One region of the Virgibacillus sp. genome, then DNA from elsewhere that is predicted to be linked to it. Evidence: predicted binding sites of a transcription regulator. Region 1 holds the regulator's gene; the other holds the start of a gene.
What was found. The regulator CtsR, encoded in region 1, represses protease genes until heat stress. The targets are predictions, from matches to a motif close to ATGGTCAATAAAGGTCAAACA.
Positions count from the first base shown of each region.

Region 2: the regulator CtsR is predicted to act here: its motif matches at 1,971-1,991, upstream of HLX49_RS05885 (ATP-dependent Clp protease ATP-binding subunit).

Region 1 covers NZ_JABXHF010000053.1:547-8,231, forward strand. The annotation lists rRNA gene rrf (5S ribosomal RNA) at 12-127, shown strand; gene HLX49_RS11875 (MgtC/SapB family protein) at 638-1,336, shown strand; gene HLX49_RS11880 (CtsR family transcriptional regulator) at 1,967-2,434, shown strand; gene mcsA (protein-arginine kinase activator protein McsA) at 2,449-2,997, shown strand; gene mcsB (protein-arginine kinase McsB) at 2,994-4,058, shown strand; gene clpC (ATP-dependent protease ATP-binding subunit ClpC) at 4,077-6,503, shown strand; gene radA (DNA repair protein RadA) at 7,338-7,685, shown strand, end outside.
Region 2 covers NZ_JABXHF010000019.1:31,388-39,072, forward strand. The annotation lists gene HLX49_RS05885 (ATP-dependent Clp protease ATP-binding subunit) at 1-1,793, opposite strand, end outside; gene mbcS (acyl-CoA synthetase MbcS) at 2,472-4,049, opposite strand; gene pdaA (delta-lactam-biosynthetic de-N-acetylase) at 4,306-5,097, opposite strand; gene HLX49_RS05900 (Na+/H+ antiporter family protein) at 5,265-6,566, opposite strand; gene HLX49_RS05905 (YfkD family protein) at 6,857-7,603, opposite strand.

The sequences.
Region 1 (7,685 bases):
TAGGAACTTTGCCTGGTAGTAATGGCGGAGAGGTCACACCTGTTCCCATGCCGAACACAGTAGTTAAGCTCTCCAGCGCCGATGGTAGTTGGGACTTTGTCCCTGCAAGAGTAGGACGCCGCCAGGCGATTAGCAAAAAAGCTGATTCATCAAAAAGATGGTCAGTTTTTTTATTTTATAAAATAAGAAAGGATAAAAGTTGCTTAAAGATAAGGAAATAACTGATTAGCCACGTCTGGATTCAGCGTCCATGGACTTCACGAATTGCCTTACGATAAGTTATCATCGGTTCATGGCGAGGACATGAATCCTTTATCTCCGTTGATTCGTTCCACTCGCTATGTTGCTAAACGGCGCTTGCGCCAAAGTTATTTCAATATCAACTCTTGTTAGTAAGAGGAGAGATTGTATGCTGAAAAAGTGTAACCGATCCACTCCACTTAAACCAACATATAGCTAGCTTCTTAGATCATACTTCTTGCGGATATTGATTATTATTAGGAAACGCATAGTTCCTACTTCTTCTTGAAATAAGAACAAGTTTAATTTAATTAGGGCTTCATTAAAAATAAACCTCATCTTGTTCACATATATATAAAATAAAAGGCTATATTTATTAACAATTGGGGGATTTAGTATGAAAGAAATAATCAATGAACTATTGGGGGATCATTTTTATGTTATTTTAACTCGTTTACTTATCGCATTATGCCTTTCTGGATTAATCGGGTTTGAAAGGGAGTTAAAAAATCATTCAGCTGGATTTCGCACCCATATTTTAGTAGGCGTTGGCTCTTGTCTAATGATGCTACTTTCTTTATTTGGATTTGAATTTTTTCTAGAGCATTACGAGAATATCCGTTTTGACCCTGCAAGAATACCTTCGTATGTGATAAGTGGAATTGGGTTTTTAGGTGCTGGTACCATCATTGTATATGGTGGCACGATAAGAGGTTTAACGACAGCTGCATCTATTTGGACAGTTGCAGGGTTAGGTCTGGTAGTAGGTGTTGGTATGTATGGGGCAGCAGTAGTAACAACTGCAATAATATTACTCAGCCTTATATTCCTTAATAATTTTGAACGCCTATTTAAAAAAGGAAAAGTTTCCCACGTTATTCAAATCGTTACACTCCCAGACTTGCCCGTAAATGAGGTGGTTGCAGTGTTTGACAACCATTACGTTTCTATTAAAAAAGTAGAAATATCAAAATCAGATAATAATTACCGTAATATTTTTATTAATACAGAAGGAATAACGAATGCAGAACGTCTAACTTTATTTGATGAAATTTCTCGTATTAACCATGTTAGAAATGTTACTGAATTAAAATAAAAAGCATATAATTATAAGGATGTATTTAAAAGTGTTCGTATAAGATGGGAACTCCAGATAGTGGAATACTCATCTTTTTTTACGTTGTAGCAAAGTGTGAATTTTATTCTTAAAATTTTGACGATAAGCCAAGTTGTTGAAATATCGGCGGAAGGTTAGGAACAGGTCAAACTGTTGTTTAAGAAAGGTTAGATAGAGAAAAACAAACAGGGGAATTCCTAATAACGAGGTATAAAAATGGGCGATACTCGTTCGAATGAATTACGTCCGTTTCTTTTATATAAAAAAGGCGTACCTTTCAAAATTCTAAAATGTTTGGCAAAATCTTTTTTACACTATAGGAATGTGTCGGATTTTTTAATATATTATAAGCAAAAATACGGTTTCCGCCATAAGACTTGACGATAAGTCAAGTTTTCTATGGTAATACGGTTTGTCGTAATAAAAAGACTTTTGTCGTGAAATTCCCATTCATAGAAGGTTTTTTTATTATGTGTTTTTTATGAGTTATTTTTGTCTACAATAAACATAGTATTGTATTTGCATCTTCTTTAAATTCCCGTATAATAAAAGTATAGTCAAAGATAGTCAAAGTCAAAACCGTTACTCTATACAAAAGGGGGTGGGCATATGAGTAATATATCAGATATAATTGAAAGTTATTTGAAGCAAATCCTTCAATCAAAAGGGAAGAATGTAATTGAAATTAAACGAAGTGAGATAGCTGACCAATTTCAATGTGTCCCCTCACAAATTAATTATGTAATTAATACACGCTTTACTGCTGAAAAAGGTTATATTGTGGAAAGTAAGCGTGGTGGCGGTGGTTTTATTCGAATTATGCGGGTTATTCACCAAGAAGAGTCCAAGTTGATTGATGAAATTATTGAAATGATTAATCCATCTGTATCTCAGCAAAAAGCAGTCGGTATATTAGAAAGGTTACTTGAAGAAGAGTTAATTACGGAACGCGAGGCTAAGATTATGTTAAGCGCTATTGAAAGAACGACGCTTCCATTCCAATTGCCTTTACGAGATGAAATTCGTGCACGCGTATTAACATCCATGCTTACAACGCTTAAGTATTTAAATAAATAAAGGGGAGTGTGAACATGCAATGCCAAGAATGTCACAAACGTCCTGCAACCCTTCATTTCACACAAGTGATTCAAGGGCAAAAAATGGAGGTTCATGTTTGTAATGTTTGTGCGAAGGATAAAGGGTATATGAACTATTCAGAAGATGGATATTCGCTACATCATTTACTTTCTGGGTTATTTAATTTTGACACCTCCAGCTTGTCAAATCCACACACGGAAAGTTATCATCAGACAAAGGACTTACAATGTCCAAAATGCGAAATGACTTTTTCTCAATTTAAGCAAGTAGGAAAATTTGGCTGTGCTGTTTGTTATGAAACTTTTAACGATCGTTTAGACTCGATATTTCGAAGAGTCCATGCGGGGAATGTAAAGCATAATGGGAAAATCCCTAAACGACAAGGTGGAGATTTGCATAAGAAAAAACAGCTAGAAGATTTAAAACTGCATTTGAAAAAGTTAATTGAGAATGAAGAATTTGAAGAAGCAGCAAAAGTAAGAGATCAAATTAAAGCTTTAAATCAAGATGACGGTCAGGCAGAGGCAGGTGATCAATCATGACATTGCAGCAATTTATGAATGAAGCGATTAGCCCGTGGATGCGGAAAGATGGTCCAGATAGCGATATTGTTTTAAGTAGCCGTATTCGCCTTGCTCGAAATTTTGCTAATATACCTTATCCAATAGCTGCTGATCCAAAAGAGTTAGAGGAAATAAGGAGTTTTTTTCAAGAAAAGTATGAAGGACAAACTTATGGAGTGTATAAAGATTTAGCATTTGTATCCATTCGTGATCTATCCGCTATTGAAAAACGTGTATTAGTCGAAAAACATTTGATTAGTCCGTTGTTAGCAAAGCAATCTGAAGCTGCATCTGTGCTTATTTCTGAAAATGAGCAAGTATCTCTTATGATCAATGAAGAAGACCATATTCGCTTGCAACTTTATTTCCCAGGTTTTCAAATAGCAGAGGCCCTGCAACAAGCATTCGAATTTGATGATTGGCTAGAAGAAAAAATCAATTATGCTTTTGATGAAAAACGAGGTTACTTGACAAGTTGTCCGACGAATGTAGGAACTGGAATGCGTGCTTCTGTTATGATGCATTTGCCCGCGTTAGTTTTAACAAAACAAATCAATCGCATGATACCAGCAATTAACCAGTTAGGTCTCGTTGTACGAGGTATTTATGGCGAAGGTAGTGAAGCGCAAGGAAACATTTTTCAAATATCTAATCAGATTACGCTTGGAAAATCAGAAGAGGATATCGTTGCTGATTTGCAAAGTGTTGTGAAGCAATTAATTGAACAGGAACGTTATGCGAGACACCGGATAATGGAGCAATCGAAAGAAAAGTTGGAAGATCGAATTTTTCGTTCTTATGGTGTATTGGCATATGCAAGAATTTTAGAATCAAAAGAGGCTGCAACATGCTTATCCAATGTAAGGTTAGGTATTGATGTAGGTTTATTGAAAAATGTATCAAGAAATATTTTAAATGAACTAATGATTTTGACTCAACCAGGATTTTTACAGCACTATGCCAAAAAAACATTAGCAGCAAGTGAACGTGACCAATTGCGAGCTTCTCTTATTCGTCAGCGGTTGCAATTAGAGGAATAGATAGGAGGAAACGAATATATGATGTCTGGACGTTTTACCGAAAGAGCACAAAAAGTACTCGCACTCTCCCAAGAGGAGGCTGTAAGATTAGGGCATAATAATATCGGGACAGAACATATTTTACTAGGACTTGTCCGTGAAGGAGAAGGTATTGCTGCAAAAGCATTACAATCACTTGGATTGGAGATTTCCAAAATTCAAGAAGAGGTGGAAAAACTAATTGGCGTAGGGAAACAGCCAATGCAAACAATTCACTATACACCACGTGCGAAAAAAGTGGTAGAACTTTGCCAAGATGAAGCACGTAAGCTTGGGCATTCATATGTTGGCACAGAGCACATACTATTAGGGCTTATCCGAGAAGGAGAGGGCGTTGCTGCTAGAGTTTTAAATAATTTAGGGGTTAGCCTGAACAAAGCTAGACAGCAAGTTTTACAGCTTTTAGGTAGTAATGAATCGCAAGCAAATCGTCAGGGGCGTGCGCAACAATCCAATGCGAATACCCCAACACTTGATTCGTTAGCACGTGATTTAACGGTGAGCGCCAAAGAAGGCAATATTGATCCAGTTATTGGACGTAGTAAGGAAATCGAACGGGTTATTCAAGTGTTAAGTCGCCGTACGAAAAACAACCCTGTATTAATTGGCGAGCCTGGTGTAGGAAAAACAGCGGTTGCAGAAGGGCTTGCACAACAAATTATTCAAAATGAAGTACCAGAAACATTACGAGATAAGCGCGTGATGACGCTAGATATGGGAACGGTTGTGGCAGGAACAAAATATCGTGGTGAGTTCGAAGATCGTTTGAAAAAGGTAATGGAAGAAATTCGTCAAGCTGGTAACATTATCTTATTTATTGATGAATTGCACACTTTAATTGGCGCCGGTGGGGCAGAAGGTGCGATTGATGCGTCAAATATTTTAAAGCCATCACTTGCCCGTGGTGAGTTACAGTGTATTGGTGCTACGACATTAGATGAGTATCGTAAATATATTGAAAAAGATGCAGCGCTTGAGCGCAGATTCCAGCCTATTCAAGTTGATGAACCAACGTTGGAAGAAACGATCCAAATTTTAAAAGGCTTACGTGATCGTTACGAAGCACATCATCGTGTTACGATAACAGATGAAGCAATTGAAGCAGCTGCTAATCTATCGGATCGTTATATAACTGACCGGTTCTTACCAGATAAGGCGATTGATTTAATTGATGAAGCAGGATCGAAGGTGCGTTTAAAATCCTATACTGTACCACCAAACCTGAAGAAATTAGAACATAAGTTGGAAGAGGTTCGTAAGGAAAAGGATGCAGCTGTACAAAGTCAAGAGTTTGAAAAAGCCGCATCGCTTCGTGATTCCGAGCAACGGTTACGTGAAGAAGTAGCTGAGACGAAGACAAAATGGAAAGAAAAGCAAGGACAAACCGATACGGAGGTTACAGTAGAAGACATTGCGAGTGTTGTATCTATCTGGACGGGTGTCCCTGTAGCAAAACTAACGAAGGATGAGAGCGAACGTTTGCTTAACATGGAGGAGATCCTTCACAATCGAGTAATCGGCCAAGAAGAAGCTGTAAATGCCGTTTCTAAAGCAATCCGTAGAGCTCGAGCAGGGTTGAAAGATCCGAAACGCCCAATTGGTTCGTTTATATTTTTAGGACCAACAGGGGTTGGGAAAACGGAATTAGCTCGTGCCTTAGCGGAAGCCATGTTTGCGGATGAGGATGCCATGATTCGAATTGATATGTCGGAGTATATGGAAAAGCATGCTACTTCTCGTTTAGTTGGCTCACCTCCTGGCTATGTAGGATATGAAGAAGGCGGTCAACTAACTGAAAAAGTCCGTAGAAAACCGTATTCCGTTGTGCTTTTAGATGAAGTAGAAAAGGCTCACCCGGAAGTGTTCAATATCTTATTACAAGTTCTTGAAGATGGTCGTTTAACCGACTCCAAAGGTCGCGTGGTCGATTTTCGTAATACGGTATTAATTATGACATCGAATGTTGGTGCGAGCGAATTAAAGCGAAATAAATATGTTGGCTTTAATTTAGGGGAAGAAGACCAGGATTATAAAAATATGAAATCAAAAGTAACGGAAGAGCTAAAAAAAGCATTTCGACCAGAATTTTTAAACCGTATAGATGAAACAATTGTTTTCCATTCCTTAGAGAAAAAACATATGAAGCAGATTGTAACGCTAATGATTCAACAACTGCAAAAACGTTTAAAAGAACAAGATATCGAGTTCTCGCTAACAGATAAGGCAATTGAAAAGATTGCCAATGAAGGTTTCGATCCTGAATATGGAGCAAGACCGCTTCGTCGCTCGATTCAAAAGAATGTAGAGGATTTATTGTCTGAAGAGCTTTTAAAAGGAACAATTGAAAAAGGTCAAAAAGTAAAAATTGGTTTAAACAATAAAGGAGAATTTATTATACTTCCTTAGTCTTATCTATATGATGATAAGTAGTAACGGAAAGCGGCAGCCATGGTCATCGCCATAAAGACTTGTTAATAGCCAAGTTTTTCTGACAAACCAATCCTTTCGTGAGGAGGTAGCTTCACGAAAGGATTGTTTATTTAGAACCAAATTAATGCTTTAAGAAATTTATTTACAAAAAGAAAAGAAGTATTATTCTAAGAAACATATGACCTAATTTGTACTATAGAAAAGTATAAGGTTTTATCGTATAAGAAAAACGAAGGCTTATGCGAAAGATTTGTCGATAAGTAAAGTTGTTGTAATAAGATAGATAGGTTTAGGGAAAACGTCCTGCTATGTTGCAATAATATAGATGATGAGAATCATTCTTTTAACGCCAAAATATGTTAAACTAATAAAAATAAGCAATAGAAAGCATAAAATTTTAAGGCTTATCGTATAAGCAAAATGAATGCTTTCTATATAAAGAATTGGTGAAAAGCAAAGTGTTTTTCTAGTAAGAAACTACGATGACTTGCGTTAGGAAAATCGCGAAAGCACTCGCAGGCGAGTTTTTTATACTATAGGAAAGTATAAATTTTTTAAGGTTTATAGTATAAGCGGATAAAGACTTTGGCGATAGCCAAGTTTTTCGAATAACAAAACGCTGCTTTTAAGTAAATTGAAGCAACAAGAAGTGTCTTTTCGAAAAAAGTGAATCCATTTTTAGCTTTAAGCAGTATGAAATAGGGAAGATTTGTGGCACGACTATGGAATTCCTATTCAAATTGATAGGAACCTGTAACTTTATGGTTGCTAAAATCGTATATAATAGATAAGTGAAGGGGTAGTGATAGGTTGGCGAAGCGTAAAACGAAATTTGTTTGTCAGGATTGTGGGTATGAAGTAGCAAAATGGCTTGGCAAGTGTCCTGGTTGTAATAATTGGAATACGTTTGTAGAAGAGATTGAAATTACTGGTGGGAGACAAAAGCAAGCTTTTCAAACAGGTAATAGGTCAGTAGGAAAGCCTGAAAAAATTACAGCAATTAAATCACAACAAGAACCGAGAGTGACAACAGATATGAAAGAGTTTAACCGTGTGCTCGGCGGCGGCATTGTGCCAGGCTCTCTCGTTCTAGTTGGTGGTGATCCAGGGATTGGAAAGTCTACCCTATTATTACAAATATCATCTCAATTGGCAGAT
Region 2 (7,685 bases), on a different contig from region 1:
TCCAACGTGGAGACGGAATCGTGCTTATCTTTATTAAAGCCGACACTTATTGTTTTAAATCCAGTTCCCGCATTACTTGTCATAATAATGACAGTATCTTTAAAGCTCACTGTTCTGCCTTGAGAATCTGTTAAGTGACCATCCTCCATGATTTGTAAGAACATATTTTGTACATCTGGGTGCGCTTTTTCAATCTCATCTAATAAAACGATGGAATACGGATTACGACGCACTTTTTCAGTTAATTGTCCGGCTTCTTCATGTCCTACATAACCAGGAGGTGAACCAATAATTTTAGATACAGCATGTTTCTCCATGTATTCACTCATGTCAAGTCGAATAAGCGCATCTCTTGTACCAAACAATTCTTCAGCTAGCACTTTTGTTAATTCTGTTTTACCTACTCCAGTTGGTCCAACAAATAGGAACGAACCGATTGGGCGTTCTTTTGCTTTTAAACCAGCTCTACTACGACGAATTGCTTTAGCTACTTTATTAACTGCTTCTTGTTGTCCAATAACTTTTTCGCCTAGATGTTTAGCAAGATTTTTCATCTTTTCTTGTTCATCTGCTTGTAGTTTCGTTACTGGAATACCCGTTTTTTCTTCGACAATTAACTCAATGTCAGACACATCTACATCTATATCTTGCTCTTCACCTTTTGCTTTTTCCAACTGTTTTTGTAACTGAATTTCTTGATAACGTAAGTGTGCTGCTCGTTCATAATCTTCACGCTCAGCCGCAGCTTCTTTTTCTTTTTTTACTTCTTCTAAACGATGATAAATAGACTCAGAATCTTTAGATGAATTATTTAAATTTAGTCTAGAACCAACTTCATCCATTAAATCAATTGCTTTATCTGGTAAGTAGCGATCTTGGATATAGCGTTTAGATAAGTTTACACAAGCTACTATAACTTCATCAGAATAGCGTACCTCATGAAATTTTTCGTAACGATCTTTAATACCCTTTAATATTTGCACCGCTTCTTCCGGAGTTGGTTCTTCAACGATAATTGGTTGTAAACGACGTTCTAATGCTGCATCTTTTTCAATTTGACGATATTCTTTTAGTGTCGTTGCTCCAACTAGTTGAATCTCTCCTCTAGCAAGCGCTGGTTTTAAAATGTTGCCAGCATCCATTTGTGAGCTTTCTGCTGTTCCTGCACCAACTAGTAAATGAATTTCATCAACAAATAGAATCACATCTTGACGTTGTTGCAGCTCCTGAATTAATTGTTTCATTCGCTCCTCAAATTGTCCTCGTACACCAGTATTGGCAACAAGTGATGCTACATCAAGCAAATAAATCTCTTTATTCAATAATTTGGTTGGGACGTCACCTTCTACTATCTTTGAAGCTAAACCTTCTGCAATAGCTGTTTTACCCACGCCCGGTTCACCAATTAAAACAGGGTTGTTTTTATTTCTACGATTCAATGTTTCAATAACCCGTTTCACTTCATTATCTCGTCCGATTACTGGGTCAATCTTTCCACCCCTTGCTTCATCTGTTAGATTTTTACCTAACTGATCAAGTAGACCATTTCCTTGATTTCCTGTCTGTTGTCTTGTGCGTGTTCCCATTTTCGGTGAGCCATTTCCCGATTCTGCAAATGACCCATAAGCATTGCTAAACGGGGATTGAGAAAAAAAGTTATTATTACCATCCATCATTTGGCCTTGCATTTTACGGAAGCATTCATTGCATAAATGCATTTGCATATGTTGATCGTTTAATTGCATTGCTACATTAACTGTTGCTTCATTTTGTTTACAATTTTGACATAACATATGGAACTCCTCCTTTTAAAGTTTATCTATATACTCATCAATGTTTGACTTTGACTATCTTTGACCTTTCAACTAATATTATACTCTGACCTTCTTTGACTTTCAAGGGATTTGTATTATTTTTTTATTTTTTCTATAATACGAAGTTTTAAGCTTGTTTTTAATGGTTTTCGTATGACTTTGACTTTATTTGACCTTTTGACTATTATTATACTTTGACTTTGTTTGACTTTCAAGGTCTTTGCTCACGTATCATAACATCCACAAGATGTATGAATCCTCTATTAGAAAACTTGGCTATCATTCATTCTCTATGCAGATAAAACGCCGTCAGTTTGGTTTATACTATAAACTTATACTTTTCTATAGTCCAGAACAAAGGCGCAAGCCCCATTAGCAATAGCGAGTGGAGCGAATCAACTGAAGTTTTAGGAATTATGCCACTAAAACAGGGGTATGCCGACGTTGGGCGGCATACCCCTGTTTAGTCGACCTTCCTATTTAGCACGAACTGATGATGACTTATCTTAGGGCGATTCGTGAAGTCGCCTAGTTGCTGGGCGCTGGAGCCGAACGTGGCTATTCCGTTAAATCGGTATTTAAAGCAACAAATTTTATACTTTCTTATTACAAGAAAAAGAGGAGAATCATTTATTTGATCTCCTCACATTGATAGCTCTATTTATTTACCATCTTTTCTTTATTACGTAATTCTACTCTCCTCGTCTTACCAGATGTTGTTTTTGGTAAATCATCCATAAATTCAACTTTTCTTGGATACTTATAGGGCCCCGTTATCGTTTTTACATGATTTTGTAATTCTTCTATTAGCTGATCACTCGGTTGGAATCCTTCCCGAAGAACAATAAATGCTTTTACTACATTTCCTCTTATTTCATCAGGGCTTGCAACGACTGCACAGTCTTGTACGGCTGCATGCCTTATAAGCGCATCTTCCACTTCAAAAGGACCAATCGTATAGCCAGAGCTAATAATAATATCATCACTTCTTCCTTCAAACCAGAAAAAGCCATCCTCGTCCTTATAGGCACGATCCCCCGTTATATAATACAAACCTCGTTTAGCCATACTGGTACGCTCTGTATCCTTATAATATTCAGAAAATAAAGCTGGGCTATCTAATCTCACTGCAATATCTCCGACTTCATTTGGACCTAGTGGATCACCATTTTCATCAATTACCTCTACATTATTACCTGGAGTAGGCTTTCCCATTGATCCCGGCCTCACCTGCATATCCTTTGTAAACCCGAGCAATAATGTGTTCTCCGTTTGTCCATATCCATCTCGTACAGTAATATTAAAATGATGCCTAAATATGTCTATTACTTCAACGTTTAGTGGCTCCCCTGCTGATACAGCGCTATGTAGGGACATTAGATTATAGTGTGGAAGGCTATCGACTTTCGCCATCATACGATATTCTGTCGGCGTGCTGCATATTATGTTTATTTGATAATCATCTATTAATTGTAAATGTTTTTCAGCGTTAAATTTTCCGGTGTAAAAAAAACCTGTTGCACCTGTTCCAAGAACGGATAAAAACGGGCTCCACACCCATTTTTGCCAACCAGGCCCTGCTGTCGCCCATACACGATCTCCATCTTGGATAGCAAGCCAATTATATGCAGCTGCATTTAAGTGAGCGTACCCCCAAGCATGGCTATGGACAACCCCTTTTGGATTCCCAGTTGTACCTGATGTGTATGGTAAAAAAGCGGTATCTTCTCTATTCGTATCAACAATTTCTAATTGCTCACTAACTTGTTTCTTTTCTTCATCCAAAAATACCCATCCATCTACCGCTTCACCAATAACAAATTTATGTAACTGATCATATTCACGTATTCCTTCGAACTGGTTTGCGAAACGATACAAACTAACGACACCACTTATTTCTCCGTGTGATACACGGTATTGCAAATCTTTCGTTTTTAACATTTCGGAACTAGGAATAATAATGATTCCTGTTTTCAATGCAGCCAGATATACTTCATAGGCTTCAAAAGAGCGATTGACCATAATTAAAATTTTGTCACCTTTTTTTAAGCCAGCTTTTAAGAAAACGTTACCAATTTGGTTAGCTCGCTTTACTAGCTCCTTATATGTAAGCTGATCGGTTTCTCCAAATTCATTCTCCTTTATCAGTGCTAGTTTATTCTTGCTGTTGGCGTGACGCTCTATCTCCATGGCAATATTATAAGCTTTTGGCGGAATAAGTGCTTCCCTTTTCAAAATATCAACTCCTCATTTAAATACTTTTTCTAATCATATCAAATATTAGGAAAATTTTAAATAAAAATGTACACGTGACTTTAGTTTCAAAATGATTGGCAAGCAAAAACTTTCATTTTGCTTGCCAATTGCTATATCTCCCCGTAATTTACACCTGCACCTTCCATTGTTACAAGCATAATGGTTTCCAACAATGGAAGAGGACCTTCAACTTCCTTCTGTTGAAAGCCCCCTCTTACTGCACTGTAAGGGAAAACTACAAGCCGTATATAGCTTCAGGAAGTTTATTTCTTAACACCAGATCATCAAGGCTTTTAAATGAGTAGCCCTGTTTTTGTAACGCACGAATCATTTTTTCAAGTGCTTTTGCATTATCGGAGGAAACAGTGTGTAATAAAATGATCGCACCTGGATGAATTTGCTCTTTTACTTGATCAAATGCATATTTCCACCCTTTTTGCTTATCTGTCTCCCAATCTTTAAAGGCAAGCGACCAAAAGATGTGAATATATCCCAATTCATTCGCCCATTCTAATGTATCTTTATTAAACATTCCTCTTGGCGGACGTAAGTATTTCATATCTTTTTGATCGGAAATTGCTGCAACTGCTTCCTCCAATGATTCTAATTCTTCTTGTATATTTTTTTTATTCATAATCGTAAAATCAGGATGATGATACGAGTGGTTACCGACAATATGCCCTTCTTTTACCATACGTTTTACTAATTCAGGTTCTTCTTTTACGTAGTGCCCTGTAACAAAAAAAGTTGCTGGAACTTGGTGCTTTTTTAATACATCTAAGATATCAGCTGTATAACCTTGTTCGTAGCCATTATCAAATGTTACGTATACATTTTTTTCTCCAGATGGATCTGCATAATACGCATTGTATTTTTCAAGCAGGCTTGCATATTTTCCAATATCAGGGATTTTATGCACTTCGTTTTTACTGTACCCCCATCCATAGCCAGATGCTAAAGATGAAAGTGGTGTATATAAGGTAGCCAATATAACTAAAACTGCACATATAGAAAATCTTTTTCTCATGGATAATCACCTTTTTTGATCTTACTATGCACATTTTCAGCCTATTTATTCTTATGTATTATCGCAAACAATAATAGAAGCAACACTAAAATGAACAACCCGTAGGATGAAAAGCTTCCTACGGGTCATAGCAATTTTAATTTCAAACAGTATTTTTATTTGATTGTTTACAAAATAATAGCAGCTACCCAACCAAAAATAAATAGGGGAATGTTATAGTGTATAAAAGTTGGTACCACCGTGTCCCAAATATGGTGATGTCTGCCGTCAGCATTTAATCCTGAAGTTGGACCTAATGTACTATCTGAAGCTGGCGACCCTGCATCACCTAGTGCACCTGCCGTTCCAATTAATGCAGCTGTAGCTAATGGAGAAAAGCCTGCAGCTAAGCAAATGGGAACATACAATGCGGCTAAGATAGGAATGGTTCCAAAAGAAGAGCCGATCCCAATCGTAACGATAAGTCCTACTAGCAACAAAATGAAAGCAATAAGGGCCTTATTTTGATCTAAAAACCCCGAAGATACTTCTACAAGCGCTTCTACGGAACCTGTTTCTGTCAATACATTTCCAAAACCTGAGGCCACAAGCATGACAAAAGCAATTGTTCCCATCATGCCGATACCTTCACTGACAACTTGATCTGCTTTATGAAAAGGAATAACAAAAAATATAAACATGAGCACAAGCCCCGTAAGAGCTCCTATAATGAGGTTGCCTGTTATAATTTGCGCCGTTAAAGCACCAGCAACTGCTATAAGTGTAAATACATGTTGTTTGTTGAATGGTACCGCCTTTGTTTCTTCCTTTGATGTCTCTTCTTTCATTCCATCATTGACTACACGATCTTTACGGTACGTAATAAAAATAGCGATCAGCAAACCTACAATCATCCCTGAACCTGGAATGAGCATAGCTAACACCGTTTCGTTCACTGTGATACTCGCCCCATTTTGCTTCATACTCTCCACAATCGTTTCATGGAAAATGAGGCCAAATCCTGCCGGAATTAGAATATAGGGAGCTTTTAACCCAAACGTTAATGCCGTCGCCACTGCACGCCGATCTAATCGCATTTTATCAAATAGTGGCAATAAAGGTGGGATAAGTATTGGAATAAATGCAATGTGAACAGGAATGACGTTTTGTGATAGTGATGCTACAGCTGCTATTACGAGTAAAAGCATCGTCTTTTTACCTGATAATATTCGAATAAGGTAAGTTACTAATAATGATGTAATACCTGTATAGCTAATTGTTACAGCAAAAGCACCCAATAATATATAACTTAATGCAGTATTGGCACCACCACCCATTCCACTAACTAACAGTTCAACAGCTTCTTTTATATTTAGCCCAGACATCAAACCAGCACTAATCGCAGCTGCAATAATAGCGATAATGACATTTACACGTAACAAACTTAATATGGTTAATATGAGAACAGATATAAGGACGACCCATTCCATTTTATTTCTTCCCCACTTTCGCATCTCTTTAGTACTTCATTATGATAAAGTATTAAAGAGAAAAAATCAACCCTTTCTTACATTTTCAGTATTTTTCAAATTTATTATACGCTTATGGTAAAGGAAATATGATTTTCAAACGTTTACTTCCTTAGAGAAAAACTATCACACAATACTTGCTTACAGCCAAGATATTCTAATTAGAAAATGGAAAGCGAATCCTTCCATTCGTTATAGAGCAAATGTAAAAAAAGCCATCGCTAGGGCGATAGCTTTTTTTGTTTTAAACATTATTTTAATTTATAAGAGAAGGAGACATGATCTTGAATGGGAATCCAAGCTCCAATTCCTTGTTTCGTCACGTTTTTGACAGCAATGGATTTATCGGATCCCTTTAACTTCACATATACTTCCCCAAATGTAACTTGTCCTTTTTCATTTACTGCTGGCGCATACGATTGGAGAACGGCAAGTTTATCACTGGGCACTTTATACGTATTATCTTTTTTTGTGTTTTTTCCAATAACTGTCTGATACGAAAGAGGCAGTTTCGTTTTTTCTTTTGCTGTGAGCAACATCATTTTTTTCACATCAGATGGTTTGCTGATTTTATTCGTCAATGCTCCTTTGATTTCTTTTTGTTCTTGTTGTATATAGTTTATTTCTTGAGGCTCTGACCCACTTGTATTATTCAACTCATTTTTATTTACTTGCTGGTATTCCCAATTAATCGTTGTTTCCAGCGATTCATAATTTAATGGCCAACGTCCTAAATAAACCATTCCTCGATAACCAAAAGCAATTGGAGATGGGTTTAAAGTTGTTTCATTTAACATTTTAATTAACACTGGATTTTCAATTTTAATATCTAAACTATCTGTTAATTCTTTCGTTAATTCACTTGGCTCAATTACTTCTTCATCCTCTGTAGAATTAGGAAAAGTATTATCTTTTGAAATATTTAGTACATGGCTAGGGATATTAAAAGAAGTCTCTTTCTTTTCTTCAGCTAGTAATTGATTTGGTCCAAGCACCATAACTATGAAAGAAACAAAAAGAATCAGGAAAATAGAATGCTTCAGTCTGTTCATATGTCAAACCCTTTCTTTTTTTCTTAGC